Regions from separate parts of the Bradyrhizobium sp. SZCCHNR1015 genome, predicted to be linked through region 1. Evidence: predicted binding sites of a transcription regulator. Region 1 holds the regulator's gene; each other region holds the start of a gene.
The links. The regulator PhoB, encoded in region 1, activates phosphate uptake and scavenging genes when phosphate is short. The targets are predictions, from matches to a motif close to TGTCATNNANCTGTCAT.
Positions count from the first base shown of each region.

Region 2: a site for PhoB is predicted at 6,956-6,972, ahead of QX128_RS23460 (Orn/Lys/Arg decarboxylase N-terminal domain-containing protein). Genes of this name have one in related genera too.
Region 3: a site for PhoB is predicted at 2,469-2,485, ahead of phnC (phosphonate ABC transporter ATP-binding protein). Genes of this name have one in related genera too.

Region 1 is NZ_JAUEYW010000002.1:471,089-481,439, reverse strand. Features, by position in the region: gene QX128_RS05915 (nickel-dependent hydrogenase large subunit) at 1-672, opposite strand, end outside; gene QX128_RS05910 (HupU protein) at 669-1,685, opposite strand; gene QX128_RS05905 (HoxN/HupN/NixA family nickel/cobalt transporter) at 1,709-2,806, opposite strand; gene QX128_RS05900 (trypsin-like serine protease) at 2,973-4,289, opposite strand; gene phoB (phosphate regulon transcriptional regulator PhoB) at 4,437-5,144, opposite strand; gene phoU (phosphate signaling complex protein PhoU) at 5,161-5,877, opposite strand; gene pstB (phosphate ABC transporter ATP-binding protein PstB) at 5,908-6,732, opposite strand; gene pstA (phosphate ABC transporter permease PstA) at 6,729-7,610, opposite strand; gene pstC (phosphate ABC transporter permease subunit PstC) at 7,614-8,612, opposite strand; gene pstS (phosphate ABC transporter substrate-binding protein PstS) at 8,710-9,720, opposite strand.
Region 2 is NZ_JAUEYW010000014.1:45,944-56,294, forward strand. Features, by position in the region: gene cobU (bifunctional adenosylcobinamide kinase/adenosylcobinamide-phosphate guanylyltransferase) at 1-343, shown strand, start outside; gene cobO (cob(I)yrinic acid a,c-diamide adenosyltransferase) at 360-968, shown strand; gene QX128_RS23430 (cobyric acid synthase) at 973-2,466, shown strand; gene cbiB (adenosylcobinamide-phosphate synthase CbiB) at 2,453-3,424, opposite strand; gene cobD (threonine-phosphate decarboxylase CobD) at 3,462-4,514, shown strand; gene cobS (adenosylcobinamide-GDP ribazoletransferase) at 4,511-5,230, opposite strand; gene QX128_RS23450 (histidine phosphatase family protein) at 5,227-5,820, opposite strand; gene cobT (nicotinate-nucleotide--dimethylbenzimidazole phosphoribosyltransferase) at 5,820-6,875, opposite strand; gene QX128_RS23460 (Orn/Lys/Arg decarboxylase N-terminal domain-containing protein) at 7,019-9,376, shown strand; gene QX128_RS23465 (N-acetyltransferase family protein) at 9,385-9,957, shown strand; gene QX128_RS23470 (hypothetical protein) at 9,966-10,178, opposite strand.
Region 3 is NZ_JAUEYW010000016.1:219,887-230,237, reverse strand. Features, by position in the region: gene QX128_RS26720 (DUF1045 domain-containing protein) at 1-574, opposite strand, end outside; gene QX128_RS26715 (alpha-D-ribose 1-methylphosphonate 5-triphosphate diphosphatase) at 581-1,765, opposite strand; gene QX128_RS26710 (DapH/DapD/GlmU-related protein) at 1,762-2,424, opposite strand; gene phnC (phosphonate ABC transporter ATP-binding protein) at 2,600-3,409, shown strand; gene phnD (phosphonate ABC transporter substrate-binding protein) at 3,481-4,410, shown strand; gene phnE (phosphonate ABC transporter, permease protein PhnE) at 4,484-5,368, shown strand; gene phnE (phosphonate ABC transporter, permease protein PhnE) at 5,368-6,216, shown strand; gene QX128_RS26685 (ABC transporter substrate-binding protein) at 6,375-7,382, shown strand; gene QX128_RS26680 (ABC transporter permease) at 7,435-8,250, shown strand; gene QX128_RS26675 (ABC transporter permease) at 8,255-9,040, shown strand; gene QX128_RS26670 (ABC transporter ATP-binding protein) at 9,046-10,098, shown strand; gene QX128_RS26665 (phosphodiesterase) at 10,106-10,351, shown strand, end outside.

The DNA.
Region 1 (10,351 bases):
GCGGCCCTCGCGCCAACGGTCGAGCTCGTCCGACGTCGACAAGGCGAGCACATTCTCCAGCCTGTCGGCAAACACGGCGCGTTCAAGAAAACCGCGAAACGACGCCGCGATCGCGTTGAGGCGCACGCGCTCGCCAAGCTCGATCGCGCGCGTGGTCCCGCCCGGCTGGAAGGCGAGACTGTGCGGCCATTTGCCGGCGATCAGGCCCATGATCTCGAGCAGCCGCGCGCGCGCCGGCAACGCTTCGCGAGCCGCGCTGCCCTTCGTCGCCGCGAAACGCTCGGCCGCAGCCGAATGCCAAGCGTGCGCGACGTAGGCGTCGCGGGCGAAGTCCGGCATGAAGAAGATGTAGAAATGCGTCAGATGGTCCGCCGCGTTCTCGGCCGCATGGGCAATGTTGGCCGCGAGGATGCCGTTTGGCGCTGCCGCAATGCCCATGGCCTGGCGCAACGCGGCGGCGGCGGCGATCGATTGCGACACCGAGCAGATGCCGCAGATTCGCGGTGCGATCACCAGCGCGTCCAGCGGCGGCCGCCCCTCCAGGATCTGCTCGAAGCCGCGATAGAGCGGCGCCGTCACTTCCGCCCTGGTGACGCGGCCGCTCTCGATATCGAGCCTGACCTCGAGGTCGCCTTCGACACGATTGAACGGCCCGACCGTGATCCGCGTCATGGACGGCGCTTGTCACTGGCCCGGCCCGGCGGCACCACGACGTGATCCGCCGTCGCATTGACCCGTACGCGGCGCGGCGTGGCCGATTTCGACAGCGCGGCGAGCGCCACGAACCAGGCTTTCGGCATGTCGGTCGGAAGGCCTACGGGAATGCCCGCGAGCTTCGCCGTCTCCAGATAGTTCTGCGTGCTCTCGAAGCCCGGCGAGGTGCAGGCGATGCAGGCGTACCCGCCCTTGGTGCAGGAGCCGCCGCCATTCCAGGAGCGCTGATTGCAATCGCCGACCGCCTGCGTCGCCCGGCAGCCGAGATGCTCCATCAGGCAGCCGCGCTCCGACATCGTCTCAGCGCTCGCCTTGAACTCGTAGAACTCGTTGCGCGAGCAGCCGTGATGAGCCAGGTGATTGGCGATGAAGGTCGGACGTCCCACTGCGTCGAGGCCGTCTGCCGTCAGATCGCCCGAGGTGAGCGCCAGCAGGCTTTCCATCATCCAGCCCGGATGCGGCGCGCAGCCTGCGACGTTGATCACCGGCAGCCCGCGTTTCGAGCGGAATCCCGCGCCGAGCGCGCCGCCGATGTCACTGCCCTCAAACTGCAATCCGACCGCGTCGGTCGGGTTGATGCCGGCAGCAGGAATGCCGCCATAGGCCGCGCAGCTGCCGACGGCGACGACGTAGTCGGCCAGCGGCGCCAGATCGAGCAGCCAGTGATAGATCGAGCGGTTGGTGCCGGCGAGCATGTTGAAGCGGCCGGTCTGACCAGGTCCGCGCGCCACCGAGCCCTCGAGCACCAGCAGATCGAGCCGCTCGCGGCCGTCGCGGATCGCTTCCAACAGTCCGACGACTTCGTCCCCGGTCTCTTCGCTGACAGAGGGGTGCCAGATCAGGTCGATGCCGGACTGGCGCAGCTCGTCGAACCAGCCGGACGCGCCGCTCTCCAGGATCGACATCGTGCAGCCGCCGCAGCTCGCGCCCTGCAGCCACAGCATTCTGGTCATTTCGTCCGAGCCGGCCATCATCCGCACCCGCGCGCTCGATCCTATTTCGCCCTCGGGTTTAGCGCCCCGGCGCGAACGCTGGCAAGCTCCTCACCCGGCGCATCCTCGGAACCGCCCGGACGGCGGCCAAGCAGCATGGCACCCGCCCAGATCAGGCCGAACAGTCCGATGGCGACGATCCCGAGGTTGGCGAGATCATCGCCCAGCGCAGTGACGACCTCGGCCCATCCGCCGGTGAAGCCAAGCCGGGGCGTCAGCAGCGCGACCGCCTCGACGCCGCCGATCACCAGCGCGATCGCGACCGAGGCGCCGGTGATGACCAGATTGTAGCGCCGCTTGCGCGCGGGATCCGTGAGCGCCCAGCGATAGGCGCCGGCCATCAGCATGCTGTCGGCGGTGTCGACGGTGGCCATCGCCGCGGCGAACAGCGCCGGGAATACCAGCACATGCGCCAGGCTCGCCCCACGCGCCGCCTCGGTCGCCGACAGGCTGAGCAGCCCGATTTCGCTGGCGGTGTCGAAGCCGAGGCCGAACAGGAAGCCGAGCGGGTACATGTGCCAGGCGCGGGACACGACGCGGAGCACCGGCCGCAGCAGACGAATGAGCAGGCCCCGCCCGGCGCTACCGGCGGCATCCATGTCGGAATGGGGGTGGGATGGGCGGCGCCAGAGGTTCACGAACAGCACCAGATTCGCGAAGGCGATCAGCAGCAGGAAGCCTGCGGAGACCGAGGTGCCGATGGTGCCGCCGATCGCACGGATGGCGCTGTCCTCACTCAACAGATCTGCGCCGGCCGCCAGGCTCACCACGATGGTGGCGATGACGACGACGCTGGAATGGCCGAGCGCAAAATAGAGGCCGGCGGCGCGCGGGGCGCGACCGTCCTGCACCAGCTTCCGCACGACGTTGTCGATCGCCGCGATGTGGTCCGCATCGACGGCATGGCGCAGACCGAGCAGCCAGGCCAGCAGCGCGGTGCCGACGATGGCGGGCCGGTCGGCGTAGAGCGCGAAGGCCCAGGCCCAGGCGAGCGCGTTGGCGGCGACCAGCCCGGCGACGAGCGCAACGGTCCTGCCGGGCTGCGACCGCCACCACAACAGCCGCGGGGCACGAGGATGATCAATTGGAACAATCGTCATACTCGGACCATAGCAAGAGGCAGGCCAGTTCGGTAAGGGCCGCGGCAGGCGAAAGCTGCAGGAAAAATCGGCTGCACTTGCCGGATCGCCCGCTCGCTTGGCAACCCGCTATCCAGTCGCGCACAGATCGTGACCAGCGGCGGGACCTCTCTCGTCCCCTCCCCCTTCACCGCGCAGAGGCACTCTGCGCCGCAATCTCGCGCCGCACGACCGCCTCGAACTGGCTGGCGGGCGCGGCGAACATCAGCCGGGTCTCCTCGTGGAACGCCGAGAAGATGCCGACAACGGTCGGCTGCCCGCCGACCTCGGCCAGGATCGGCGAGCCCGAATAGCCGAAATTGGCGAGGCAATGCACCGTCAGCAGCCGGGCATCGCTGGTCATGCCGGCGCTGCAATTGCGCTGGCCGGTCGGCGAATAGCGCCGCTCCTGGCCGTAGCCGATCTCGGAAATGGCGCCAGCCTTGGTCGCAGCCTGCAGTTCCTCCCGCGTCAGCGCCTTGACCGCGACCGGCTTCGAGGGCAGCGCATCCTTCAGCACGATCAGCGCCCAATCGGCGGGCGAGCGGTCGAGCGACCATCTGTCGTGCCGGGTCGGGACGAAGTCCGGCGCCACGATCAGCTTGTCGGCGACCGACGATGCCGCCGGCGTGCCCCTGTTCATGCCGGCCAGGAAGCGGACATTGCCGGGGCTGACCTGCGCGACGCCGTTGAACACGCAATGCGCGGCGGTGAGCACGACGCGCGGCGCGACCAGCGTGCCGGTGCACCAGCCGCCGGTCGAGTATTGCGCGACGGTGACGACGCCGATCGACGACGCCGGCCACGAGGTGGGATCGACGACCTCGCCGATGTGGCGGTCGAGCCCGAGCAGTTGCTCCGGACGCGGAGCGGCGACGCCCGCCTCCGCCGATTCCGGCTTCGGCCGCCAGGCCGCAATGGCGCTCTGGGCCTGGACGCGCTGCGGCTCGGTCAGCTTGACCCTCTGCACGTCGCGGCCGGCCGATCGCACGCCGCTGCGACCCGCCATCACCAGCCAGGCGTAGCCCTGCACGACGTCCTGCTTCACGCCGCGACCGTCGAGCAGCATCAGGCCCAGCATGTATTGCGACTGGGCGAAGCCCTGCGCTGCCGCGCGGCTGAACCAGCGGCCGGCTTCGCCATAATTGCTCGCGACACCTTCGCCGTTGACATAGGCGATGCCGAGATAATGCTGGGCGACGGCGAGGCCCTGATCGGCGGCCTTGCGATACCACGCCAGCGCCTCGGCGGGGTTGCGCGGTTGGCCCCAGCCGAAGGCCTCCATGAAGCCGACGTCGAACTGCGCCCGCGCATCGCCCTTGGCGGCCAGCGGCAGCAGGCGGCGCATCGCCGCGGCGTGCTGTCCGTTTCCCGCCGCGGCGACCGCGTCTTCGAGCTCGGCGGCCGCGGCGCCCGCCGCGCTGCCGAGCAGCACGGCTAGAGATATGATGATGGTCTTGATCAAGGGCGTCCGCTGGGACCGAAACATCGTGACGGGCCACGAAGCAGACACGATCAAGACGGCGGCGGCGTGGCGGAAAGCGGACCGCGATCTCCTCAATCGGGCCCCCTCGCGCCTCACACCTGCTTCATCCTCACGCCCGATCGCCCCTTACACCTGCTCGCTCTTGGCGAAGCGATCATCGAGCGCATAGCCGGCGCCGCGCACGGTGCGGATCGGGTCCTGCTCGCGGCCCGGATTGAGCAGCTTGCGCAGGCGGCCGATATGGACGTCGACCGTGCGCTCGTCGATATAGATGTCGCGGCCCCAGACGCTGTCGAGCAGCTGCTCGCGGCTGAACACGCGGCCGGGATGCTCCAGGAAAAACTCGAGCAGGCGGTATTCGGTCGGGCCGAGATCGATCGGCCGTCCCGAGCGCGCCACGCGGCGCTTCTCGCGGTCGAGCTCGATGTCGCCATAGGACAGCACGGTCGCCAGCCGCTCCGGGCTCGCCCGCCGCAGCAGGCCCTTCACGCGCGCCAGCAGCTCCGGCACCGAGAACGGCTTGACGATGTAGTCGTCGGCGCCGGTCGCGAGGCCGCGCACGCGCTCGCTCTCCTCGCCGCGCGCGGTGAGCATGATGATCGGCAATTGCCGGGTCTCGGACCGCGCCCGCAGGCGGCGGCACAGCTCGATGCCGGACAGGCCCGGCAGCATCCAGTCGAGCACGACGAGATCGGGAACGCGCTCCTTCAGCCGTGTGTCGGCCTCGTCTCCGCGCGCCACCGTCTCGACCTCGTAGCCTTCGGCCTCGAGGTTGTAGCGCAGGAGCGTCGTCAGCGCCTCCTCGTCCTCCACCACCAGAATTCGGGCGCCCATGTCAGAACCGTCTCTCTCAGTTGCCGGGGATCGTCGATGCGAAGCTCGTCATGTCGCCCTTCGGGCGCTTGTCCATGATCTGCTGGCCTTCGATCATATAGAAGACGGTCTCCGCGATGTTGGTCGCGTGATCGCCGATGCGCTCGATGTTCTTGGCGCAGAACATCAGATGGATGCAGAACGAGATGTTGCGCGGATCCTCCATCATGTAGGTCAGGAGTTCGCGGAACAGCGAGGTGCAGATGGCGTCGACCTCCTCGTCGCCCTTCCACACCGTCATCGCCGCCGGCAGGTCGTGCGCGGCATAGGCGTCCAGCACCGTCTTGACCTGCGACTGCACCAGGTCGGTCATGTGCTCGAGCCCGCGGATCAGCTTGAGCGGATGGAAGTCGCTCTCCAGCGCCGCGACGCGCTTGCCGATGTTCTTGGCGAGATCGCCGATGCGCTCCAGATCGGTGGCGACCCGCATCGCACCGACGATCTCGCGCAGGTCGACCGCCATCGGCTGTCGCCGGGCGATGGTAAGAACGGCGCGCTCCTCGATGATGCGCTGCAGCTTGTCGACCTCGGCGTCGGTGGCGACCACCTTCTGGCCGAGTGCGATGTCGCGCCGCACCAGCGCATCGACGGAATCGACGATCAGACGCTCGGCGAGGCCGCCCATTTCCGACACCAGCCGGGTGAGATCCTGCAGATCGCTGTCGAACGCCTTGGCGGTATGTTCACTGGCCATGATGATCTCCTGAAGTCAATGTCGTCGGCGTCAGCCGAACCGGCCGGTGATGTAATCCTGGGTCCGCCGATCGCTCGGCGAGGTGAAGATCTTGCTGGTGTCGTCGAACTCGATCAGCTCGCCGAGATACATGAAGGCGGTCTTGTCGGAGACGCGCGCCGCCTGCTGCATGTTATGCGTCACGATGGCGATCGTATAGTTTTCGGCGAGCTCCTGGATCAGCTCCTCGACCTTGGCGGTCGAGATCGGATCGAGCGCCGAGCACGGCTCGTCGAACAGGATCACCTCCGGCCGGACCGCCACGGTGCGCGCAATGCACAGCCGCTGCTGCTGGCCGCCTGACAGCGACAGGCCCGAAGCGTTGAGCTTGTCCTTGACCTCGTTCCACAACGCGCCGCCGCGCAGTGCCTTCTCGACCCGGTCGTCCATCTCCGACTTGGAGATCTTCTCATAAAGCCGGATGCCGAAGGCGATGTTCTCGTAGATCGTCATCGGGAACGGCGTCGGCTTCTGGAACACCATGCCGACACGGGCACGCAGCAGGTTGAGGTCGAGCTTGGGATCGAGGATGTTGGTGTTGTCCAGCATGAGCTGGCCCACGGCGCGCTGGCCCGGGTAGAGATCGTACATCCGGTTGAAGATGCGCAGCAGCGTCGACTTGCCGCAGCCGGATGGACCGATGAACGCGGTGACGCGGTTGGTCCCCAGCGACAGGTTGATGTTCTTCAGCGCGTGGTGATCGCCGTAATAGAAGTTCAGGTTGCGCGCGGTCACCTTGGCGGGGGCTTCCGGCAAAACCTTGCCGTTCAGCGCGGCGGGATTGGGCTGGCTGACGGATACGGACAGGTCGGTCATTTTGCGTTCCTCTCGGCGCCGAGAATGCGTGCACTGACATTCAGGGCGAGCACGGCCAGAGTGATCAGAAGGGCTCCGCTCCAGGCCAGCTGCTTCCAATAGGCATAGGGGCTCTGGACGAAGTTGTTGATGGTGACGGGCAGGTTGGCCATCGTCTTGGAGAGGTTGAGGCTCCAGAACTGGTTCGACAGCGCAGTGAACAGCAAGGGCGCGGTCTCGCCGGCGACGCGGGCGGTGGCCAGCAGCACGCCGGTGATCAGGCCCGAGCGCGCCGCGCGATAGGCGATGCGCCGGATCACCAGCGATCGCGGCAGGCCGAGCGCCGAGGCCGCCTCACGCAGCGGGTTGGGCACCAGCAGCAGCATGTCCTCGGTGGTGCGCAGCACCACGGGGATGACAATGACCGCCAGCGCCAGCGAGCCTGCGAGCGCCGAGAAGCCGCCCATCGGCACCACGACAGCGCCATAGATGAACAGGCCGATGATGATCGAGGGCGCCGACAGCAGGATGTCGTTGATGAAGCGGATCACCGAGGTCAGGCGGTCGTTGCGGCCGTACTCGGCCAGATAGGTGCCGGCGAACAGGCCGAGCGGCGCGCCGATGCCGACGCCGATGACCGTCATGATCAGAGAGCCGACGATGGCATTGCGCAGTCCGCCTTCGCTCGAGCCCGGCGGCGGGGTGTCGGCGGAAAACACTTGCAGGCTGAGGCCGGCGAGGCCGTTATAGAACAGCGTGAACAGGATCAGCGCCAGCCAGGTGACGCCGAACAGCGCGGCGGCGACGCAGAGGCCGCGGATCACGATGTCCCTGCGGCGTCGGCGCGCATAGATCGGATTGACCGGCGTATCGGCGGTGAGCGAATCTGCGCTGGACATGGCTTATTTTCCCGCCTTTGCTTGGAGCCGCATGAGCATCAGGCGCGCGCTCGCCAGCACGAAGAAGGTGAGCACGAAGAGCAGCAGGCCGAGTAGGATCAGGCTCGACTGGTGCAGGCCGTCGCTCTCCTGGAACTCAGAGGCAATGGCGGCCGAGATCGTGGTGCCCGGCGCGAAGATCGACGATGAGATCCGGAACGAGTTGCCGATGATGAAGGTCACCGCCATCGTTTCGCCGAGCGCACGACCCAGCGCCAGCATGACGCCGCCGATGACGCCGACACGGGTGTAGGGAATGACGACGCTGCGCACGACCTCCCAGGTGGTGCAGCCGACCCCGTAGGCCGCTTCCTTCAGCACCGGCGGGACGGTCTTGAACACGTCGACCGAGATCGAGGTGATGAAGGGCAGCACCATGATCGCCAGGATCAGCGAGGCGTTGAACAGACTGAGATAGGACGGCGGACCGGCGAAGATGTCCTGCAGCACCGGGATGCCGGAGCAGAGATTGATCATGAACGGCTGGAACGTGTAGGCCAGGAACGGGCCCAGAACGAAGAAGCCCCACATGCCGTAGATGATCGAGGGAATGCCGGCGAGCAGCTCGATCGCAATGCCGATCGGACGGCGCAGCCATTGCGGGCACAGCTCGGTGAGGAAGATCGCAATGCCGAGACCCACCGGAATCGCGATCAGCATCGCGATGAAGGACGTGACCAGGGTGCCGTAGATCGGGCCGAGCGCCCCGAGCACCGGCGGATCGGCCGACGGCGCCCAGCGCCGCGTCCACAGGAATTCGAAGCCGTAGGCCTTCATCGCCGGCCAGGCGCCGATGATGAGAGAGATGATGATGCCGCCGAGGATCAACAGGACCGAGATCGCGGCGAGCCGGGTGATCCAGTAAAAGGTGACGTCGCCAAGCTTGAAGGCACTGAGCGCGCGCGCCCGGTCGTAGGGCCCGGCAGCAGCCGCGATGTCGCCGACTTCGGTCTGAACCGCCATCTCTGCCAATTCCGCCCCCTGTTCCTTGGACACGCCTCAACCCCGGTAGCACCCCTCCCCCGGCGGCCGGGAGAGGGGAATTTTCGATACGTCCAGCTCAGCTCTTGATGTCGGCAGACCAGGTCTTCTCGATCAGCTTCACGACGCTGTCGGGCATCGGGATGTAGTCGAGCTCCTCGGCCATCTTGCCACCCTTCTCGAACGACCACTTGAAGAACTTGATCGCCTCGGCGGACGCGGCCTTGTCGGTCGGCTCCTTGTGCATCAGGATGAAGGTCGCGGCCGTCATCGGCCAGGACTTGTCGCCGGGCTGGTTGGCGAGGATCACGTAGTAGCCGGGGGCCTTGGTCCAATCGGCATTCGCGGCGGCGGCCTGGAAGGCCTCGACGGTCGGCTGCACGGTCTTGCCGGCCTTGTTCACCATGGCCGTGTAGGTCAGCTTGTTCTGCTTGGCATAGGCGTACTCGACATAGCCGATCGAGTTCTTGGTCTGGCCGATGTTGCCGGACACGCCTTCGTTGCCCTTGGCGCCGACGCCGACCGGCCACTCGACCGCGGTGTTGAAGCCGATCTTGCTCTTCCAGTCGGCGCTCGCCTCGGAGAGATAATAGGTGAAGTTGAAGGTCGTGCCCGAACCGTCGGAGCGGCGGACGACAGCGATCGCGTCGGACGGCAGCTTGACGCTGGGGTTGAGCTTCTTGATCGCGGCGTCATCCCACTTGGTGATCTTGCCGAGATAGATGTTGGCGAGCGTCTCGCCGTCCAGCACCATCTCGCCCGGCTTCACGCCCTCGAGGTTGACGACCGGCACGATGCCGCCCATCACCATCGGCCACTGCACCAGGCCGTCCTTCTCGAGCTGCTCGGCCTTGAGCGGAGCGTCGGTGGCGCCAAAGGTCACGGTCTTGGCCTGGATCTGCTTGATGCCGCCGCCGGAGCCGATCGACTGGTAGTTCAGACCGTTGCCGGTCTCCTTCTTGTAGGCGTCGGCCCACTTGGAATAGATCGGGAACGGGAACGTCGCGCCCGCACCGGTGATGTCGGCGGCGAACGCCGACGTCGATGCGGCGACCAAGCCGGCAGCGACGATAGCTTTGACGAAATTCATAGCTGGTCTCCATGCTCGGGAAGCGAAGCGCCATCTGCGCCCGATTGCGCTTCCCCGGCCGCTTTACGGGGCCTCAGTGTGGCTTTTATAAAGGTTCGATGACAGTCGGATGACAGTCACAAGCCGTTGATAATTCTTGATATTTAGAATTTGACCCGAGTTTTTACGGAGCGCGGGCGGGGTTTCATGCGGGCCTCCGCCCCTCGCCGTTTGCGAGCACTGCTCAACGAGATTGGAGGACCCGGCGATGCCGCGCGCAACCTCATCGACCCCATGCGGCCGCTGCGCCCGACGTGGAAGTTGCCACAAGGGGCCGCCAAATCATCGGTGTCGTTCCAGGCAAGGTCGGCGACGGGAAGCGGTGACGGCCGCCGACCCGGGACCCACTCCGCAGCGGTTGTGGCCTGGCGGCCGGTCCATCATCGTGCCTCGAACTCCTCCCTGGGGTTATGGATCCCGGATCTGCGCGCGCTTTGCGCGCTTGTCCGGGACGACAGCGGAAAGGTTGGTTGGCCGCTCCGCCGCCTCATGACACGCGTCATCGCGCCCCACGGCACACCGTGCCCGAGGTGATGCATCGATCATATCGCCCTGAAACGAGAGGGCGCGAGGAAGGCCGGACCTCGGCTGA
Region 2 (10,351 bases), on a different contig from region 1:
GGGATGGCAGACGCTGGAGACCTCGCATGATCTCGCTAGCCTCGTCCGGGCACATGGAGATTCGGGCACGCCGATGCTGATCGATTGCCTGACGCTCTGGCTCAGCAATGTGATGCTCGCCGACATGGACGTACCGGCCAGATGTGCCGAGCTGATCGATGCGCTCAGGAGCGCGAATGGCCCCATCGTGGCCGTGTCCAACGAAGTCGGGCTGGGCATCGTGCCGGACAATGCGCTGGCGCGCGCCTTTCGCGACGCCCAGGGTCGACTGAACCAGGACGTCGCGGCCGTGGCCGATCGCGTGATCCTGATGGCGGCAGGACTGCCGCTGACTTTGAAGTGACAAGGAGAACATGCCCGTGACCGAAAGCGCCGACGATTCCCGCCACAAGGCGAAGATGGAGAACCGCAAGGCGGTGCAGGATGCCGAGGTCGCCTCCAAGACCGTGGAGAAGGGCCTGCTCATCGTTCACACCGGCAAGGGCAAGGGCAAATCGACGGCGGCGTGGGGCCTGATGCTGCGCGCGATCGGCCGCGGCTTTCGCATTGGCGTCGTGCAATTCGGCAAGGGCGCGTGGGAGACCGGCGAGCGCAAGGCCATCGAGACGTTCGGCGACCAGGTGTCGTGGCACACGCTCGGCGAAGGTTTTACGTGGGAAACCCAGGATCGCGCGCGCGACGTCGCCGCGGCCGAGCGCGCCTGGGCCAAGGCAAAGGAGCTGATGGCGGATCCGTCGATCCGGCTGCTCGTCCTCGATGAGCTCAACATCGCGCTGCGCTACGATCATCTTGATATCGCCGACGTCGTCGCCACGCTCGCAGGGCGCCGTCCCGATCTGCACGTCGTCGTCACCGGCCGCAACGCCAAGCCGGAGCTGATCGAGGCCGCCGATCTCGTCACCGAGATGAACCTCGTGAAGCATCATTTCGCGGCCGGCGTGAAGGCGCAGGAAGGCATCGAGTACTAGGCTCATGAGCGCGCGCGCCATCATGTTCCAGGGCACCGGCTCCGACGTCGGCAAATCGCTGATCGTCGCGGGGCTCGCGCGTGCGCTGACCTTGCGCGGCCTAAAAGTGGCGCCGTTCAAGCCGCAGAACATGTCGAACAACGCCGCCGTCACCACGGATGGCGGCGAGATCGGCCGCGCCCAGGCGCTGCAGGCGCGCGCGGCGCGGCGGCCGATGACGGTGCACATGAACCCGGTGCTGCTGAAGCCGCAGAGCGAGATCGGGTCGCAGGTCGTGGTGCAGGGCCGCGTGATCGGCAACGCCAAGGCATCGGCCTATCAGGCGATGAAGCCGCAATTGATGAATACGGTGCTCGAGAGCTTTCACCATCTGGCTGCCGATGCCGACATCGTGCTGGTCGAAGGCGCCGGCTCCGCCTCCGAGATCAACCTGCGCGCCGGCGATATCGCCAACATGGGTTTTGCCCAGGCGGTGCAGATTCCGGTGGTGCTGATCGGCGACATCGACCGCGGCGGCGTCATTGCGAGCCTGGTCGGCACCCAGGCGGTGATCGCGCCCGCGGATGCCGCACGCATCGCGGGTTTCCTCGTCAACAAGTTCCGCGGCGATCCGGCGTTATTCGCGTCGGGCATCAACGAGATCGCGCAGCGGACGGGCTGGACGTCGCTCGGGCTCATTCCGCATTTTTCCGATGCGCGCCGCCTGCCCGCCGAGGATGCGCTCGGACTGGCTGAACGCGGATCATCGGGAGGACAACGGCCGAAGGTCGTCATCCTCGCCTACCCCCGCATTTCCAATTTCGACGAGTTCGATCCGTTGCGACTGGAAGATGGAATCGATCTGCAGTTCCTGCGGCCGGGCACGCCAATTCCCGGCGACGCATCGATCGTGATCCTGCCGGGCTCGAAGGCGACGATCGCCGATCTCGCAGCCCTGCGTGACGCCGGCTGGGACATCGATCTCATCGCGCATCTGCGCCGCGGCGGCCGCGTGCTCGGCATCTGCGGCGGCTATCAGATGCTCGGACGCATGATCAGCGATCCCGACGGACACGAGGGGGCATCTGGTTCCGTCACGGGACTTGGGCTGCTCGACGTCGAAACGACCCTGACGGATGACAAGGCGTTGCGCGAGGTCCAGGGCACGCTGATGGACGGTCAATTGCCGTTCCGCGGCTACGAGATGCACATCGGCCGCACGGAGGGACCAGCGACACAGCGCCCCTTCCTGACCTTCTCCGACGGTCGTCGCGATGGCGCCATCGCGCCTGATGGCCTGGTAGCCGGCTGCTACGTGCATAGTCTGTTCGCCGACGATGGCCTGCGCAGCCATTGGCTGCGCGGCCTCGGTGCGACGACCAGCGGCCTCTCTTATGAGACCGATGTGGACACAACGTTGGATGCACTCGCGGCGCATCTCGAGCGCTACGTCGACGTTGATCGTATCCTGGCATTGGCGAGCAAACCCGCGCCCCCCGTGGCGACTACAGGATCCTGACCAGGACGAGGCCTGCGACGACCGCCGCCTGAACCAGACACGCCAGCCGATACAGCCGCAGGGCACGCCGGATGTCGGACGCGTCGAGATCGGCGCGCCCGTCTCCCATCCAGGCATCGGTGACGAGATGACCGTGATAGACGCGCGGCCCTGCCAGGCGTAATCCAAGCGCACCGGCCATCGCCGCTTCCGGCCAGCCGGCATTGGGCGAACGATGCTTCGATGCATCGCGTGCAACGTCTCGCAGTGCGGCCGAAGCCGAGGCGTTGGGGATGCAGACCGCAGCGGCTGCGATCCACAGCGCGGACAGGCGCGAGGCCGGCAAGTTGACGAGATCATCGAGCCGCGCCGCCGCCCAGCCGAACGCGCGGTGACGGTCAGAGAGATGACCGATCATGCTGTCGGCGGTGTTGAGAGTCTTGTAGATCAGGATGCCCGGCAGTCCGCCGATAACCAGCCAGAACAACGGCGCAACGACGCCATCGGAGAAGTTCTCAGCCAGGCTCTCGACCGCAGCCCGCGCGACGCCGGCTTCATCCAGCCGCTCGGGATCGCGGCCGACGATCATCGCCACGGCCCGGCGGCCGCCGTCGAGTCCCTGCTGCTCCAACCCCTCTGCGACCGCGGCGACATGCGTATCGAGACTGCGCTGGGCCAGCAGGCTGCTTGCCGCCACACCAAGGATGATGGTTGCAACCGGCTCGCCGACGAGCGCCTGCACGACCCATGTTGCAATGAGGCCGGTGGCCATCATCCCGACGACGAGCAGGCACACGAGCGCAATGCCGCGCGCGCATCGTGCGGCAAAGCTGTCTGCTGCCCTGTTCCAGCGGCGGTCCCCCCATGCTATCAGCGCGCCCATCCACATCACGGGATGTCCGATCCGCTGCACCAGCACCTGGGGATAGCCGACCGCCGCCTCGACGAGGAGCGCCGTGAGCGCGAGAGAGACGAACATCGATCTCCGCTTAAGGAAAGGCATGTAAAGGAACGAGATGGACGACAGAGCGACTAGCACGCATAAGGATGAGCCGGAAGCGATCCTTCACGGCGGCGATCTCGCTGCGGTCAGCCGTCTCTACCCGGACGCACCGCTGCCGTGGATCGATCTGTCGACCGGCATCAATCCGATCCCTTACCCCGTGCCGACGGTCCCGGCTGAGAGCTGGACACGGTTGCCCAGCAAGCCCGACGAGGACGCGCTGCTGTCCGTTGCCGCTGCACGGTACCGCCTGCGGACACCCGCATCGATTGTTGTGGCCGCAGGCACCCAAGCGCTGCTGCAGATTCTGCCGCGCCTGCGCGCTTCAAGTTCGGTCGCTGTGTTTGCGCCGACCTACGAAGAACATGAGCTCTGCTGGCGCCGCTGCGGTCACCGAGTGCGTTTGGTCGACAAGGTCGATGCGCTGGCGGAAGCAGACGTCGCCATTGTGGTCAACCCGAACAATCCCACTGGACGATTGCTGCCACGCGCCACGCTCCACTTGCTCGGCGTGACGCTCGCGCGTCGCAACGGCCTGCTTGTGGTAGACGAAGCTTTTGCTGATTTCTGTCCCGTGGAGGCGAGCCTGATTCCGAACTTGCCACCAGCCACTCTGGTGTTGCGATCGTTCGGAAAGGCTTACGGCCTGGCAGGATTGAGGCTCGGCTTTGCCATAACTTCCCAGGACCTGGCCGATCAATTGCGCCGTGCGCTGGGTCCATGGGCCGTGTCTGGACCTGCGCTTGCGATAGGTTCGATTGCTCTGGCTGACGACCAATGGCTGCGGGACGCACGCGTGAGGCTGGTGTCCGACGGACAACGGCTCGATACGATGCTGACCGCGTCCGGCTGCCAAATTCACAGCCTCGGTTCCAGGGCTCTTGGCGGAACACCCCTGTTCAGGCTGGTCGAGAACGCGAATGCTGCCGCATTGGCCGAGCGGCTCGCCCGGCACGGCATCCACGTCCGGCGTTTTCCGGCTCAGCCGAACTGGCTGCGCTTCGGCCTGCCGGGCGATGAGTCCGAGTGGCAGCGGCTGGCGCAGGCGCTCGGCGGCGCCTTCTAGCCGAGCACGCAGGCGGCAAGCAGCAGCGTTTCCGTGACCTCGATGCTGGCGCCATGGCAATCACCAGTGATGCCGCCGAGCCGCCATTGCCAATAGAACGCGACCGCCGGCAGGAGCACGATGGCGAGCAGCGTCGGGACCGCGCCGGCCAGCGCGGCGATCACGAGCACGCCGCCCCACGCGATAATGACATTCCAACCGACGCTGTTCGAGACGCTCGCGCCGAGCCCCGGCTTCAACGACAGTAGCGTCTTGGTGCAGACCAGCGTTCCCAGCCGTGCCCAAGCCGGGATCAGCAGCAGCGCCCAGGCCGTCGGGCCCGTGGCCAGCTCGGCGGTCAGCACCAGCTTGGCGGCGATCTGCAGCGATATCGCGACCAAGGCGAAGCTGCCGGCATGGGGATCGCCGAGCACGGCGACGAAGCGCTCGGGCTTGCCATGCGCGGCGCCGAACGCATCGGCGACGTCGCCGAGCCCGTCGAGATGCAGCGCGCCGGTGATCCAGATCCAGGCGACCAGCACGGCGAGCGCGACGATCCACGGATCAGCATCATGAAAAAGACGGGCGACCAGCGCCAGACAGGCGCCAATCACCAGTCCGGCTGCCGGAAACCAGACCGACGCCCGCGCGAGATCATCCGGTCGCGACTCCGCGACGCGCGGTGTCGGTAGCCGCGTCAGGAACTGCAATGCGATCCAGAATTCACGAAGCATCATGGCTGGATGATCTCGACGATTTCGCCCCAAGCTACACCATCATCGCCCTGCCCGGCTTCGAGCGTGATCCGCGTGCCGGGACAGATACGCAGGCTCCATAGCTGGCGCAGCGGCCAGCCGAGCAGATGCGACAGCGCGGCACGCACGGCGCCGCCATGCGTCACCACCAGAACCGGCGCAGGCTCGGACTTTGCCAGAATGCGATCAGTCGCGCGCGTGACACGCGCTCGCAGATCGACCCAGCTCTCACCGCCCGGTGCCCGGACTGTGGGATCAGCATGAAAGGCGTCGAGCAAACCTTTCCCCCCGGGCTCGGCGGCGAGGTCACGGCGGCTTCGCCCGTCCCAGTGCCCGAAATCGAGCTCGCTCCAGTCCGCATCGATGTCCAGCGCGCAGCCGGCCTGTCGCGCATAGTCCTCCGCCGCCGCACGTGCGCGCGCCAACGGCGAGCTGACAACGCTGCGCCAGATCCGGCTCTGCGTCTGCCGCCGGAATTGATCCCAGCCGAGGTCGCTGAGCGGCGGGTCGGTACGGCCGTCGAGATGGCCGTCCCGCCCCGTCGTCCCGTGCCGCAGCAGATCGATCCGCATCAGGGCTTGGCTCCCGAGACAGCGGCCTCCGCGAAGGTCGCCATGCCCCCGTGAAGCGCACAAGCCAGCCGGATGATCGGCAGCGCGGTGGCGGCGCCGGAGGCCTCGCCGAGCCGCAGATCGAGGTCGATCAGAGGACGCGCGCCGAGCGCGTCGAGCACAATGGCGTGGCCGCGTTCGGCCGAGCGATGCGAGAACAGCAGCCACGCACGGCAGGACGGATTGAGGCGGACGGCAACCAGCGCCGCGACCGAGACGATGAAGCCGTCGACCAGCACCGGCCAGCGCCGCTGCGCGGCGGCGACGATCGCGCCGGCCATCGCGATGATCTCGAAGCCGCCGACCGCTTTCAGGATGTCCGCGACGGCCGCTCCCGCCGTGAGCCCGTGTCGCCGCAATGCGTCGACGATCACCGCGGCCTTCCTGGCCCGCCCGTCGGCGTCGAGCCCGGTGCCGCTGCCGACGGTGTCGACAGGCGCACAGGACAGCAGCGCTGCGGCGATCGCTGCCGCCGACGTCGTGTTGCCGATCCCCATCTCGCCGAAGATCACGAGTTGCGGCGCGTGATCGGCCTGCCGCAGCACCGCGCGCCGTCCGGCTTCCACCGCGAACGCAACCTCCTCCGGCGTCAGCGCCGCCTCGGTGCTGAAATCGCGGGTGCCGCGCCGTGGCTTGTCGACGACGACGCCGGGCACCGGCTCATGCGCCAGCGTCCCGACGTCGACCACCTCGAGCGGGCAGCCCAGGCTGCGCGCCAGCACCGAGATCGCCGCACCACCGGCCGCGAAGTTGTGCAGCATCTGCACCGTCACTTCCGGCGGATAGGCCGACACGCCCTGCGCCGCGATGCCGTGATCCCCTGCGAACAGCACCACCGGGACCCTGTCGGCCCCCGGCCGTTCCAGGGCCTGCAGCGCCGCCAGTTCGACCGCCACCTGCTCCAATCGCCCAAGGGCGCCAAACGGCTTGGTCAACTGCGCCTGGCGTTCCAGCGCCGCCTGCCGATAGAGTTCGGACGGGGCCGCACAATCAAGGCTGATCCATTCAGGAAGCACCGCGGATCCTTTCAGCGTCACTCGGGTTCGGGACGATTGCCACCGCGAGACGGCCGAGACAAGCTCCGTGAGTGCCCGATTGTCATTGAACCGTCATCGAACGTGACGACAGGTGGCTGCCCCACCCAGCCCGAAAGACTCTCATGGAATATTCCCGTCGCTTCACCTTCCTGTTCGCCGCGCCCGTGTTCGAAACCGACGATCTCGCGGGCGTCCGCTTCAACCAGATCATCGAGGAGATCCAGCGCTCGGGCTTCGAGGTGGTGCGGGCCCGCAAGCTGGAGGACGCCGAGATCGCGGTGCAGACGGACGCCGCGATCGGCTGCATGGTCGTCGACTGGGGCAAGAAGGGACTGGAGGGCAAGACGGCGTCGCTGATCAATCTGATGCGCCGGCGCGGACTGGACTTCCCGATCATCCTCCTAATCCGCCGCAAGCGGTTCGAGGATCTGCCGGTCGAGGTGCTCGACTTCATCGACGGCTATGTCTTCCTGTCGGAGGAGACGCCCGCCTTCATCGCCAAGAACCTGATCAGCCGGCTGAAGCAATACGCGGAGACGCTGAAGACGCCGTTCTTCGGCACGCTGGTCGACTATGCTGAGGAAGGCAACCAGCTCTGGACCTGTCCCGGACACAATGGCGGCGTGTTCTACAGCCGCAGCCCGATCGGCCGGATCTTCGTCGAGCATCTCGGCGAAGCCGTATTCCGCGACGACCTCGACAATTCCGTGCTCGATCTCGGTGATCTCCTGACCCATGAGGGACCGGCGCTGCGCGCGCAGAAGGAAGCGGCGCAAATCTTTGGCGCCGAGAAGACCTATTTTGTCCTCAACGGCACCTCGACCTCCAACAAGGTCGTGTTGGGCGCGCTGGTCACCGATGGTGACCTCGTGCTGTTCGACCGCAACAACCACAAGGCGGCCCATCATGGTGCGCTGCTCATCTCGGGCGGCGTCCCGATCTACGTCCCGACAGTTCGCAACCCCTGGGGCCTGATCGGCCCGATGCGCTGGGACCTGCTCGACGAGCAGCACCTGCGGCAACAAATCCGCGACAACCCGCTGGTGAAGGACCCCGACGCCTGGCGCAAGGAGCGGCCGTTCCGCGTCGCGGTGGTCGAGCAGTGCACCTATGACGGCACGATCCACAGCGCCGAGATGATCCTGAAGCGGATCGGCCACCTCTGCGACTACATCATGTTCGACGAGGCCTGGGCGGGGTTCATGAAGTTCCACCCGCTCTATGCCGGCCGCTTCGCCATGGGCCTCGGCGATCTCGGACCCGACGCACCAGGCATCATCGCCACGCAATCGACCCACAAGCAGCTCGCGAGCTTCTCCCAGGCCTCGCAGATCCACGTCAAAGACCGCCACATCAAGGGGCAGCGGCGGCGGATCGAGCATCGGCGCTTCAACGAGAGCTTCATGCAGCACGCCTCGACATCGCCGTTCTATCCGCTGTTCGCCTCGCTGGACGTCGGCGCGCAGATGATGAAGGGCCGCTCCGGCGAGGTGCTGTGGGACGACACGATCCGGCTCGGCATCGAATTGCGCAAGAAGATCCGGGCGATGCGCAGGGAATTCGAGGAGAAGGAGAAGGATCCGGCACGGCGCTGGTTCTTCGAGCCGTTCGTTCCGGATCGCGTCTCGATTCCCGATGCGGCCAATCCCGGAGCCAGCCACGATGTGGCCTGGGAGGCGATCTCGACCGACCAACTCGCGACCGACGCGTCCCTCTGGCAGCTCGCGCCCGGGGCCGCATGGCACGGCTTTCCGGATCTGGCCGCCGGCTTCACCATGACCGATCCGAACAAGCTGACCTTGCTCACCCCCGGCTTCGATCGCGCCACGGGCGGCTATGCCGACCACGGCATCCCGGCGCCGATCGTCGCCCAATATCTGCGCGAGAACCGTATCGTGGCGGAGAAGAACGATCTCAACTCGCTGCTGTTCCTGCTGACGCCGGGTGTCGAGGCCAGCAAGGCCGGAACCCTGATCAGCGGCCTGGTCGCCTTCAAGCGGCTCCACGATGACAACGTGCTGCTGGAGGACGCCATTCCGGAGTTCACCCGGAAGCGCTTTGCGCGCTACGGCAAGCTGCGGCTGCGCGACCTCTGCGGCGAGATGCATCGGTTCTATCGCGAGGCCGAGGTGAGCGCGCTGCAGGCAAAGCAGTTCCAGCCGCAGCATTTGCCGGAGATCGCGATGTCGCCGCGTGAGGCAGCGCGTGCACTGATGCGCAACGAGGTCGATTACCTGCCGATCGACCAGATCGCCGGGCGCGTTGCGACGACGCCGTTCGTGGTCTATCCGCCGGGCATCGCTACCATCGTTCCGGGCGAGCGGCTCTCCGCGCGCGCCCAGCCGATGATCGATTACCTCAAGATGTTCGAGCGGGCGTTCAACGCCTATCCCGGCTTCGACGTCGAAATCCAGGGGCTGTACAAGGAGCTCGACGAGTCCGGCCGGGTCCGGCTCCATACCTATGTCTGCGCAGAGTAATTCGAACCATGGACAGCACGATCACGGCTGGCGAGACCGAGCCGCCGGTCCTCGTCAGGCCGTCACGCGACGAGGATGTCGAGGCCATGCTCTCGATCTACCGGCGGCATGTCCGCCGCGGGGTCGAGGACAGCGCCCCCGGTTCCGGCGCGCCGGAGCCGGACGATCTCAAGCAGCGGCGCAAGAATCTGCGCAATCATCGCCTGCCGCATCTGGTTGCGACATTCCGCGGCGAGGTCGTGGGCTATGCCTATGTCGTCCTGTTCAGGAAGCGGCCGGCCTATCGGTTCGCGGTCAAGCATTCGATCTATGTCCACCATGAGCATCTCGGCCGCGGTGTCGGCCGGCTGCTGATGCAGGCGCTGATCGATGCTTCCGCCGCGGCGGGATATCGGCAGATGATCGGCTATATCGACGCCGACAACGTCGCCTCGCTCGGCATTCACGAACGCTTCGGGTTCGCCAGAGTGGGGCTGCTGCCAGGCGTCGCCTACCGCTACGGCCGCTGGTGCGACACCGTGATGGTGCAGCGCTCGCTCGGCCCCGGGGCCCGCGATGCACCGGCTGGGCTGAGCCACTGAGCCGCAGCTCAGGAGGGAAAGTCGGCCGCCTTCACCTCGATGCGGTCGGCGTGCAGCGACCAGTCGCGCAGCTCCTGCTGCTCGCAGAACCTGGACTTTGCGATTTCTGCGGCTTCGCCTTCGCTGTCGGCCTCAACCTCCAGCGTGCTCTGGCAAATCTCGCACTGGCGGCCATTCTCGCCCAGCACGTCCTTCAGGAAATGGATGACGTAGCGCGACATGCAACCTCCTGCCTCTCACGCAGTGATCGAGGAGATGTTAGCGCGCTTCTCCGTCCGCTGTTGACCGATATCAAGCGGCCGACGCAAATATTTGACGCAGCTCGTGGAACCGGCGCTCAGGCTCCGACCGAAGGCAGGCTTGCGGCGGCAATCGCGACGAACTGCGAGACGGC
Region 3 (10,351 bases), on a different contig from region 1:
TCGTCAGGATCGGCCGGCGTCGTTCGTCGGACAGCCGGCAGGTCAGCGTCATGTGGAAGCGGAAATCCTCCATGACATAGGGATAGCCCCAGCGATCGAGATGATCGCGCTGTCGTGGTGTCAGCAGGTCCGGCTTGCGCCGTGCACGGTCCTCGGCGGTCATCGGCGCGCGAAACGGCTCGAACGTCCGGACACAATCGGCTGCGAGCTGTTGCAGCGCCGGCGAGGGCTCGCCAGGGATCATCGCGACGAAGCCGCTGATCGAGTCCACGATGGGACGAATGATCGGAATGGCGCGCGGCCTTGCCGCGAACTCCGCACAGGCGTCGCGGAGCGAGGCTTCGCTCTGCGCATCGGCCAGTTCGAACGGCGCCTTCAAAGTGGCGTGGAAGCCATATTTGCGCGGGTCCGCGCTCAGCTCGGCCCAATCGGGAACCGCGCGAACGACTTCTTCCGGAAAGCTCGGCTCGTCGCCGCTCCAGGCGTCGTAACCCAGCAGGCTCGCGCCGAATCCGGCCAAGCCCGTCGTCGCCGCCGGGGCGTAGTAGATCGCGTAGCGGGGCGCATCGACCATGATCTGCTACTCCGCCGCGATGGTGCGCACGGGCACTGCGTTCAGCCGATGGGTCTCGGCCAGATAGACCAGCCGGCCGGACGCGATGACGGCGACGACGCGGGGGCGCAACGGCACGCGGTCATAGACCAGAATGACGTCGGCGCGGCGGCCTTCGGCCAGCGTCCCGCGGTCCGCCAGTCCGGCCGCGCGTGCGGGGCCGCCCGAGATCAGATCCCAGGCGCGTGCCAGCGGCAGAACGCCGTCGGCCGCGAGCCGATACGCCGCCAGCAGCGGCGCTGGATAGTAGTAGTCGGAGGCCAGCACCGAGCAGAGGCCCTTGGCGATCATGTCGCTGGCTCGCGTCCACCCGGTATGGCTGCCGCCCCGAACGACGTTGGGCGCGCCGAAGACGATCGCGTCTCCGCCCTGGGCGGCCTCGCGCGCAGTCTCCTCGTTGACCGGAAATTCCGCGATGGTCACGCCCTGGCTGCGAAACGCCTTGCGCTTGGCCGGGCTGTCGTCGTCGTGCGACAGCATGCGGACGCCAGCCTTGCGTGCGATGTCGGCCAGCCGCGCGATCGAGGCTGGAACGGCATCCGCGCGAGAGGCGATGCGCGCGACCAGCCGGTCGAACTCCGCGCCGGGCAGGCCGGTGCGGTCGACCATGCGCTGGCGCTTGTGCGGCGTGTCCAGGCTCGCGACCGTCGAGTCCATGTGATCGTTGAAGGCGAACAGGTCGACGCGCCGATCGGCGAGCCACTGGCCGATTTCCTCCTCGTCGTCGAGATTGAAGGTCTCGTGGCGCAGATGAAAGCGCGTGTCGGCCGCGAGCTGCGGGCGCAGCGCTTCGATCGATTCGAGCAGCCGCCGCGCATTGTCGGCGCTGCGCAGGCCCGGCTCCCATGACCAGGTCGTTGCGTGGAAGACCGTGGTGATGCCATTGCTGACGGCCTGGCGGTCGCTGTCGATCAGCGCGACGTCGGTCGGGAAATCGACCCCGGCGCGCGGCATCATCTGGCGCTCGAACGCATCACCGTGGATGTCGACGATGCCGGGGAGCACGGTGAGCCCCTCCGCATCGAGTTCGAGACCTGACCGGCATCCCGGTGTCCCGATGCCGGCGATGACGTCGCCGGATATGATCAAGGAGGTGTCCACGAGGTCGGTGTCGACGAGGCAGCGGCCCCGCGAGATTGAGATATCGGTCATGGGGCGGCACTCTGCCGTACCGGGACGCGGGCGTCGAGAGCGGCCTCGTATTTATCCAGGAACGCGGTGATCTCGAGCTTGCGGAAATCGGGCAGCGCCGCGCGCAGCGCCTCGTGCTTCCAATCCCACCACGCCAGATCCAGCAGCCGCTGCTCGACCTCGTGCGGAAACCGGCGCTTGATCGGGCGCGCCGGATTGCCGGCGACGATGGTATAGGCCGGAACGTCCTTGGTGACGATGGCGCCAGCCGCCACGACCGCGCCGGTGCCGATGTTGCGGCCCGGCAGCACGATCGCGCCATGGCCGATCCAGACGTCGTGTCCGATCCGGACATGATGCTCTCGCCGCCAGGCGAAGAACTCGGCATCGTCGGGCTCGCCTGGAAAATAGGCGCTGGCGCGATAGGTGAAATGGGCCTGCGTCGCCCGCTGCATCGGGTGGTTGCCCGGGTTGATCCGGGTCATCGCCGCGATCGAGCAGAACTTGCCGACCGTCGTGTAGGTGATCTGGGAATCGTTGACCACGTAGGAGTAGTCGCCCATCGTCACCTCCTGCAGGATGGTGCGGGCGCCTATCTCGCAATAGGCGCCGAGCGTCACGTCCTGGAGCTTGGCCGAAGGGTCAACGGTAGGTTCAATCGAAAGCAGCTTGCCGGCCATCTCGCATCCTGTCTCTACGCCTGTGAAGGTGTTGGGTCTCCCCTATGACAGAGGCGTGACATCTGCATGACTGCCGACCGGCATGTGGACGGATGTGGCGCCGCAGTGTTGCTGTCACATAACTGTAGAATCGAGACGTTAGCGATAGGCCAAAGCGAGGCGTCTGGAGAATTCAATGCTGGTGGTGGATGGCCTGACGTGCCGTTTTGGCATGAAAGCCGCGGTCGACAATGCGTCCTTCTCTGTTGCACCCGGCAGCTTCGTCGGCGTGATCGGGCGTTCCGGCGCGGGCAAGTCGACCCTGCTGCGGTCCATCAATCGCCTGAGTCCTGTGAGCGGCGGCCGCATTCTCTTCAAGGATCTCGATGTGACGGCGCTGCGCGGCCGCGACCTGCGGCAGTGGCGCGCGCGCTCGGCGATGATCTTCCAGCAGTTCAATCTGGTCGGCCGATTGGACGTGCTCACGAACGTCCTGATGGGGCGACTCGCCGAAATCCCGTCGTGGCGCTCTCTGGCGCAGCTCTGGCCGGCGGCGGATGTTGCCATGGCGCTGTCCGCGCTCGAGCAGTTCGACATGGCCTCCCTCGCCGCGCAGCGCGCCGATCAGCTTTCGGGCGGGCAGCAGCAGCGCGTCGCGATCGCGCGCGCGCTGGTCCAGAATCCGGAAATCATCTTGGCCGATGAGCCGATCGCCTCGCTCGATCCGCGCAACACCAAGATCGTCATGGACGCGCTGCTGCGCATCAACAAGCATTTCGGCATCACCGTGATCTGCAATCTGCACTCGCTCGATCTGGCGCGCAGCTATTGCGACCGATTGATCGGAATGGCGAATGGTCGGGTCGTGTTCGACGATCTGCCGGCGGCGCTCACCGGCCAGATCGCGCGCGAGCTGTACGATCTGGAGGCCGACGAGGTGATGCCGCCGGCAATGCCCAAAGCTCCCGAATCCGTTCCGGCTGTCGGCAAAGTTGCCGTCGCCTGATTGCCTGCGTGCTGCGGGCGCATCTGTCGTGTCAATCCTGACATCGTCCCCTGAAACTTGAAGGACGTTCCATGATCAATCGTCGTCTCATTCTGGCCGGTTTGGCCGCTCTGTCGTTCGCTTCGTCCGCCTCGGCCGAGGACTGGCGAACCAAATATCCGGAGATCACCTTTGCCGCGATCCCGGCCGAAAACGGCTCGGGTGTCGTCGAGCGTTACACGCCGTTCGTGAACTATCTTTCCAAGGAGCTCGGCGTCAAGGTGACGCTGCGCGTCGCCAATGACTACGCCGCGGTCATCGAGGGCCAGCGCGCCGGCAACATTCACATCGGCTATTACGGTCCGGCCTCCTTCGCCCGCGCGCGCGTGACGGGCGTCAAGACGGACGCTTTCGTGATCGACGTCAACTCGGACGGGTCGAAGGGCTATTATTCCGTGTTCTACGTGCTCGCCAAGAGCCCGTACCAAAAGCTCGAGGATCTGAAGGGCAAGAATCTCGGCCTGGTGGACCCGAACTCGACCTCTGGCAACAACATGCCGCGCTTCAAGATGAGCCAGATGGGCATCGACCCCGACACCTATTTCTCCCAGGTCATCTTTACGGGCAGCCACGAGAACGCCGTGCTGGCCCTGGCGCAGGGAACCGTCGACGTCGCCGCAAACTGGTGGAACAACGGAGATGACTCCAACCTGACCCGCATGCTCACCAAGAACATGGTGAAGTCGGCCGACGGCACGCCGCTGAAGAAGGAAGATTTCCGCATCATCGGCAAGTCGGACATGATCATCAACTCGCCGTACGCCTATCTCAGCGACCTGCCCACCGACATGAAGGCCGCAATCAAGCAGGCCTTCCTCGACGCGGCGAAGAAGGATCCGGAAGCCTTCGCCAAGCTGTCCGACGGCAAGAACAAGCCGTGGGAGGCGATCTCGACGGAGGACTACAACAAGACTGTCGAGCTGATCAAATTCGTTGACTCTCTCCGCAAGAAGGGCTCGTAAGCGTTGCACCGGGCCGGCGGGGGACCGCGTCATCGAAGCCCCGCCGGCCTATTTGCGCTTTGCACCGACAAACATGTCGTCAGCCGTCGCCATCCTGCCTGAACAGCAGCTCGAACCTTTGCAGCGCGCCTACCGCAAAGCGGTGGCGCGCAAGCGTCTGCGTGCCGTCGTCGTGCTGGTTGCGTCCGGCCTCGTGCTGTTCGTTTCAGCCATCGGTTCGGAGGTCAATCTCCGAACGCTCGTCACCTATCTCGGCAACTTCCTCAGCTATTTCGACCGGCTCTTCACGCTCGACGACGGACACCGCGTGTGGACCAACCTGCCGGAATGGCTCTGGGGCCTGCGCAAATGGACGCGGCTTCTCGGTGAGACGATCCTGATCAGCTATGTCGGAACCATGCTCGGCGCCGTCCTGGCGTTTGCATTGAATTTCCTCGCGGCCGAGAACACCTCTCCTGCATCCTGGCTGCGCTTCGCGGTCCGGCGCCTGCTCGAGTTTGCCCGCACGGTGCCGGGCATCGTGTTCGCTCTGATTTTTGTCATGGCCTTCGGATTGGGGCCAATGGCCGGCGTATTCGCCATCGCGATCCACTCCTGCGGTGCGCTCGGCAAGCTGTTTTCGGAGGTCGTCGAAAACGTCGACATGAAGCCGGTCGAGGGAGTCCGCGCGACCGGTGCCGGCTGGCTGTCCTGCATGCGCTTTGCCGTCCTGCCACAGGTCGTCGCAGGCTACACGAGCTACACGTTGCTGCGGTTCGAGATCAACGTCCGCGAGGCGTCGGTGATGGGCTTCGTCGGTGCGGGTGGCATCGGCCAGGAGCTCGTCGTCGCGATCCGCAAGTTCTACTATTCCGACGTCAGCGCGATCCTCGTTCTGATCATCTTGACGGTGTTTGTCATCGACATTGGCACGGGGCTGCTGCGCAGCCGTCTCTTCGGCAGCGAAGGCCGGGCATGATGCGAAAGCTGGACGAGATCGATACCGCCGCGCTGCGATCGCGATACCCAGGCGTGTTCGAGCGGCCAGCGTCCGCCCGTCTGGCGACGCCGCTGGTGGCGGTTGCCGCGATGGGGATCTTCGTGTTCGGCCTCGTCGAGCTCGGCTTCTCGCCGACGAGGCTGTTGACGGGCATCAGTCAACTCGGTTGGATCACCCTGATGATGCTGCCGCCGGATCCCGGCGCGTCGCTTCCGACCTATCTGAAATCGATGGGAGAGACGCTGTCGATTGCCATGCTCGGCACGATGCTCGCGGCCGTGCTCGCGCTGCCCGTCAGCCTGCTCGCGGCGCGCAATATCGTCCCGTCCGCAATCTTCCGCTTTCCGGTACGGCGGCTGTTCGACAGCATCCGCGGCGTCGATACGCTGATCTGGGCGCTGGTCTGGATCAACGTCGTTGGACTCGGTCCATTCGCCGGTGTGCTCGCGATTGCCGTGTCCGACTTCGGCGCGTTGGGCAAGCTGTTCTCGGAGGCGATCGAGGGGGCCGACCGGCGCCAGGTCGAGGGCGTTCGTGCAGCCGGCGGCAGCGCGCTGCATGAGATCCGCTTCGGCCTCCTGCCGCAGGTTCTTCCCGTGATTGCCGGCCAGGTGCTCTACTTCATCGAATCCAACACGCGCTCGGCGACGATCATCGGCATCGTCGGCGCCGGCGGGATCGGGCTGCAACTCGCCGAGCAGATCCGCGTGCTGGAATGGCAGAAGGTGTCGTTCCTGATCCTGATGATCCTTGTGGCGGTGGCTGCGATCGACTGGATCTCGGGCAAGCTGCGGTTTGCGATCATCGGCCGCCGCGCCATCGCTTGAAGGGCGTGGCATCCGAAGGTTGCGATCGTTTGCCTACGAACGATCAGGGTGCGGCGTCCGCTGTGTGTGCTGCACCCGGTGTCGCAAATCCTTCATGTGCCGCCTTTAGGGGAAGCTCCGGAACTGGCCGTGATGCCAGGAATACGGAGTCTATCTTCATGAAGCTCACCCGCCTCGTTCTCGCGCTGCTCGCGCTGTGCGTCGCCGCATCGTGGCAGCCGGCCAAGGCTGCGGACGTCATCTGCTACAACTGCCCGCCGGAATGGGCCGACTGGGCCTCGATGCTCAAGGCGATCAAGACCGATCTCGGCTACGACATTCCGCACGACAACAAGAACTCCGGCCAGGCGCTGGCGCAGATCCTTGCCGAGAAGAGCAACCCAGTCGGCGACATCGGCTATTTCGGAGTCACCTTCGGAATGAAGGCGAAGACGCAGGACGCGCTCGAGGCCTACAAGCCGGCGAACTGGGATCAGGTCCCCGCCGGCTTGAAGGATGCGGATGGCTACTGGACCACGATCCACTCCGGTACGCTCGGCCTGTTCGTGAACAAGGATGCGCTTGGCGGCAAGCCGGTCCCGGCCTGCTGGAAGGATCTGCTCAAGCCGGACTACAAGGGCATGGTCGGCTATCTCGACCCGAGCTCGGCTGCCGTCGGCTATGTCGGCGCCGTCGCCGTCAATCTCGCGCTCGGCGGTTCGCAAGCGAATTTCGAACCTGCCGTCACGTTCTTCAAGGACCTGCGCAAGAACGATCCGATCGTGCCAAAGCAGACGTCCTACGCGCGTGTCGTCTCGGGCGAGATCCCGATCCTGTTCGACTACGATTTCAACGCCTACCGCGCGAAATATACCGAGAAGGGCAATTTCGAGTTCGTGATTCCCTGCGAAGGCTCGGTGGTCTTCCCCTACGTCGTCGGCCTGGTGAAGAACGCACCCGACAAGGACAAGGCGAAGAAGGTGATCGACTATCTGCTCTCCGACAAGGGCCAGGCGATCTGGACCAATGCCTATCTGCGCCCGGCGCGCCCGATCGAGCTGCCGGACGCGGTGAAGAACAAGTTCCTGCCGGACAGCGACTACGCCCGCGCCAAGAGCGTGAACTGGGGCGATATGGAAGCCGCGCAAAAGGGCTTCGTCGATCGCTATCTGTCCGAAGTCCGCTGAAGGAGCACCGCGCCTCCGCCGGAGAGGATCCGGCGGAGGCGCACTTGATCACATGTCGCACAGTTCATTCGTCCGGCTCTGCCTGCTGCCATTGGCAGCCGTCACCGCGGCCTTCTTCCTGCTTCCGATGGCGAGGCTGCTCGTCACCGGCGCCGAGGGACCGCACGGTCTGGCCGAATATCTCGCGATCATCATCGAGCCGCGCTACCGCACGACACTTCTCAACACGCTGGCGCTGGCGGCGGCCACCACGATCGCGACCCTGGTCATCGCGACGATCGCCGGCCTGTTCCTGCAGCGTCACCGGTTTCCGGGCCGCGCGCTCCTGGTCGCGATCCTGACGTTTCCGCTCGCGTTCCCGGGCGTCGTGGTGGGCTTCATGATCATCCTTCTGGCTGGCCGCCAGGGGCTGATCGGCGAGATCTCGTCCCGGCTCACCGGCGACAGGCTCGTATTCGCCTATTCGATCTACGGGCTGTTCCTCGGCTATCTCTATTTCTCGATTCCGCGGGTGATCCTCACGATCATGGCTGCCGCGCAGAAATTGGATCCGGGGCTGGAGGAGGCCGCGCGCTCGCTCGGCGCCGGCCCCTGGGCCGTGCTGCGCGACGTGATCCTGCCGGCCCTGACGCCGGCGCTGATCGCGTCCGGCGCGATCGCATTCGCGACGGCGATGGGCGCGTTCGGAACGGCATTCACCTTGGCCACGAACATCGACGTGTTGCCGATGCTGATCTACACGGAGTTCACGCTGGCCGGAAACCTTGCCACCTCGGCGGCGCTCTCGGTCGGGCTTGGCCTGATGACCTGGCTGATGCTGGCACTGGCGCGCTCCTTCGCCGGCAGCTCCGTGGCAGCGGCAGGGTAGGCACGTGCGCGACAGAGCCATCTTCATCCTTCAACTGCTGTTCACATTGCTGGTCGCTGCCTTCCTGGCCGTGCCGGCCGGCCTTTCGATCGTGGCGGGCGTGACCGTCAACTACTTCCGCGGCATTCAGTCCGGCGTGACCTTGCAGTGGGTGGCCCAGGTCTGGGAGCTCTACGCGGGCACGATCATGGCGTCGATCCTGATCGCGGTGGGCACGCTGGCGGTCACGCTCGTGGTCGGTGTTCCCGCGGCCTACGCGCTGTACGTTCGCGGCGGACGGCTGGCGCGGCTGGTCGAGGAGATCATCACCTTGCCGCTCGCGATTCCCGGGCTCGCCATCGCGCTGGCGCTGTTGCTCACCTATGGCGGGGCCGGAAGCTTCCGTCGCTCATGGCTGTTCATCCTCGTCGGCCATGTGATCTTCACGATGCCGTTCATGGTGCGGTCCGTCATGGCGGTGTTCTCGACGATCGACGTGACATCGCTCGACGAAGGCGCCGCATCGGTCGGAGCCGCGCCATGGCGCCGCTTCATCGACGTCATCGTTCCCAACGCCGCGCCCGGCATCCTGGCGGGTAGCCTCATGGTGGTGACGCTATCTCTTGGAGAGTTCAACCTGACCTGGATGTTGCATACGCCGTTGACCAAGACACTGCCGGTCGGTCTCGCCGACAGCTATGCGTCGATGCGTCTCGAGGTCGCGTCCGCCTACACGCTGATCTTCTTCGTCATGATCATCCCGCTGCTGGTGGCCATGCAATGGGTCGGCGAGAGAGGAAGCCTGCGGTGAGCACGATGACCCGGCATGGAGCCGCCCTCAAGGTGGAGAATTGCGGCAAGACCTTTGCCGACGGGACGTGCGCACTCGCGCCGGCCACGCTCGACATCGCACAGAGCGAGACGCTGGTGCTGCTGGGGCCGTCCGGTTGCGGCAAGACCACGCTGCTGCGGATCGTGGCCGGGCTCGAAACGCCCGATGCGGGGGGGCGCGTGCTGTTCGACGGCAAGGATCTGACGCGACAGCCGATCGAGAAGCGCAATGTCGGCATGGTGTTCCAGTCCTACGCGCTGTTCCCCAACATGACGGTTGCGGACAATATCGGCTACGGGCTCAAGATCCGCCGCGTGGCCAAGCCGGAGCGCGCCGCGCGCGTCGCCGAGCTGGTCGCGCTGACCAATCTGGGCGGTCTTGAAGACCGGCGCATCGATCAGCTCTCGGGCGGTCAGCGTCAGCGCGTCGCGCTGGCGCGCGCAGTCGCCATCCGCCCGAGCGTGCTGCTGCTCGACGAGCCGCTCACCGCACTCGATGCCGCCTTGCGGGAGCGCCTGCGCGGCGAGCTCAACGGCCTGTTGCGCACGCTCGGCATCACGGCGATCTACGTCACGCATGATCAGGCTGAAGCCATGGAGCTCGGCGACCGCATCGTCGTGATGCGCAAGGGCGCGATCGCCCAGATCGGGACGCCGCAAGAGGTCTATTTTGCGCCGGCCGATCGTTTCGTCGCGGAGTTCGTCGGCGCGGCCAACATCATCGAGGCGCCGCTCGACGGCGGCCAGCTCGTTCTGCCGGGAGGCCGGCAGCCGATCGCCGATCCCGGTCCGCGCAGCCAAGCGGTGGCGATGGTTCGGCCGGAAACGATCGCGATCGTCGACCCCGCGGCATCGAGCCTGAGCGGCGTCGTCGACAGCGTCCGCTTTGCCGGCGACCGGCAGCGGATCATCGTCCGCGATGCCGCCTCGATCGCACTGACCGTGGACGCGCCGAATACGATCAGGGTCGCTGCGGGCGAGCGGATCGGCCTGCGGATTGCGCCCGAGTCCATTCGTCTGCTGCCGGAGAAGGGTTGATCAGCCGATGACCAAGAGCCCCGTCACCATTGCCCAGATCTCCGACCTGCACATCAAGGCGCCCGGCCGGCTCGCCTACCGCCGCGTCGATACGGCGCGTGCGCTGGCCCGTTGCATCATGGAGCTCAACCGGTTCGCGCCGAAGCTCGATCTGGTGGTGATCTCGGGCGATCTCGCCGATACGCCGTCGCCGGCCGAGTACGATCATCTGAAAGATCTTCTTGCCGGCCTCGAGATTCCATTCGCCGCCGTA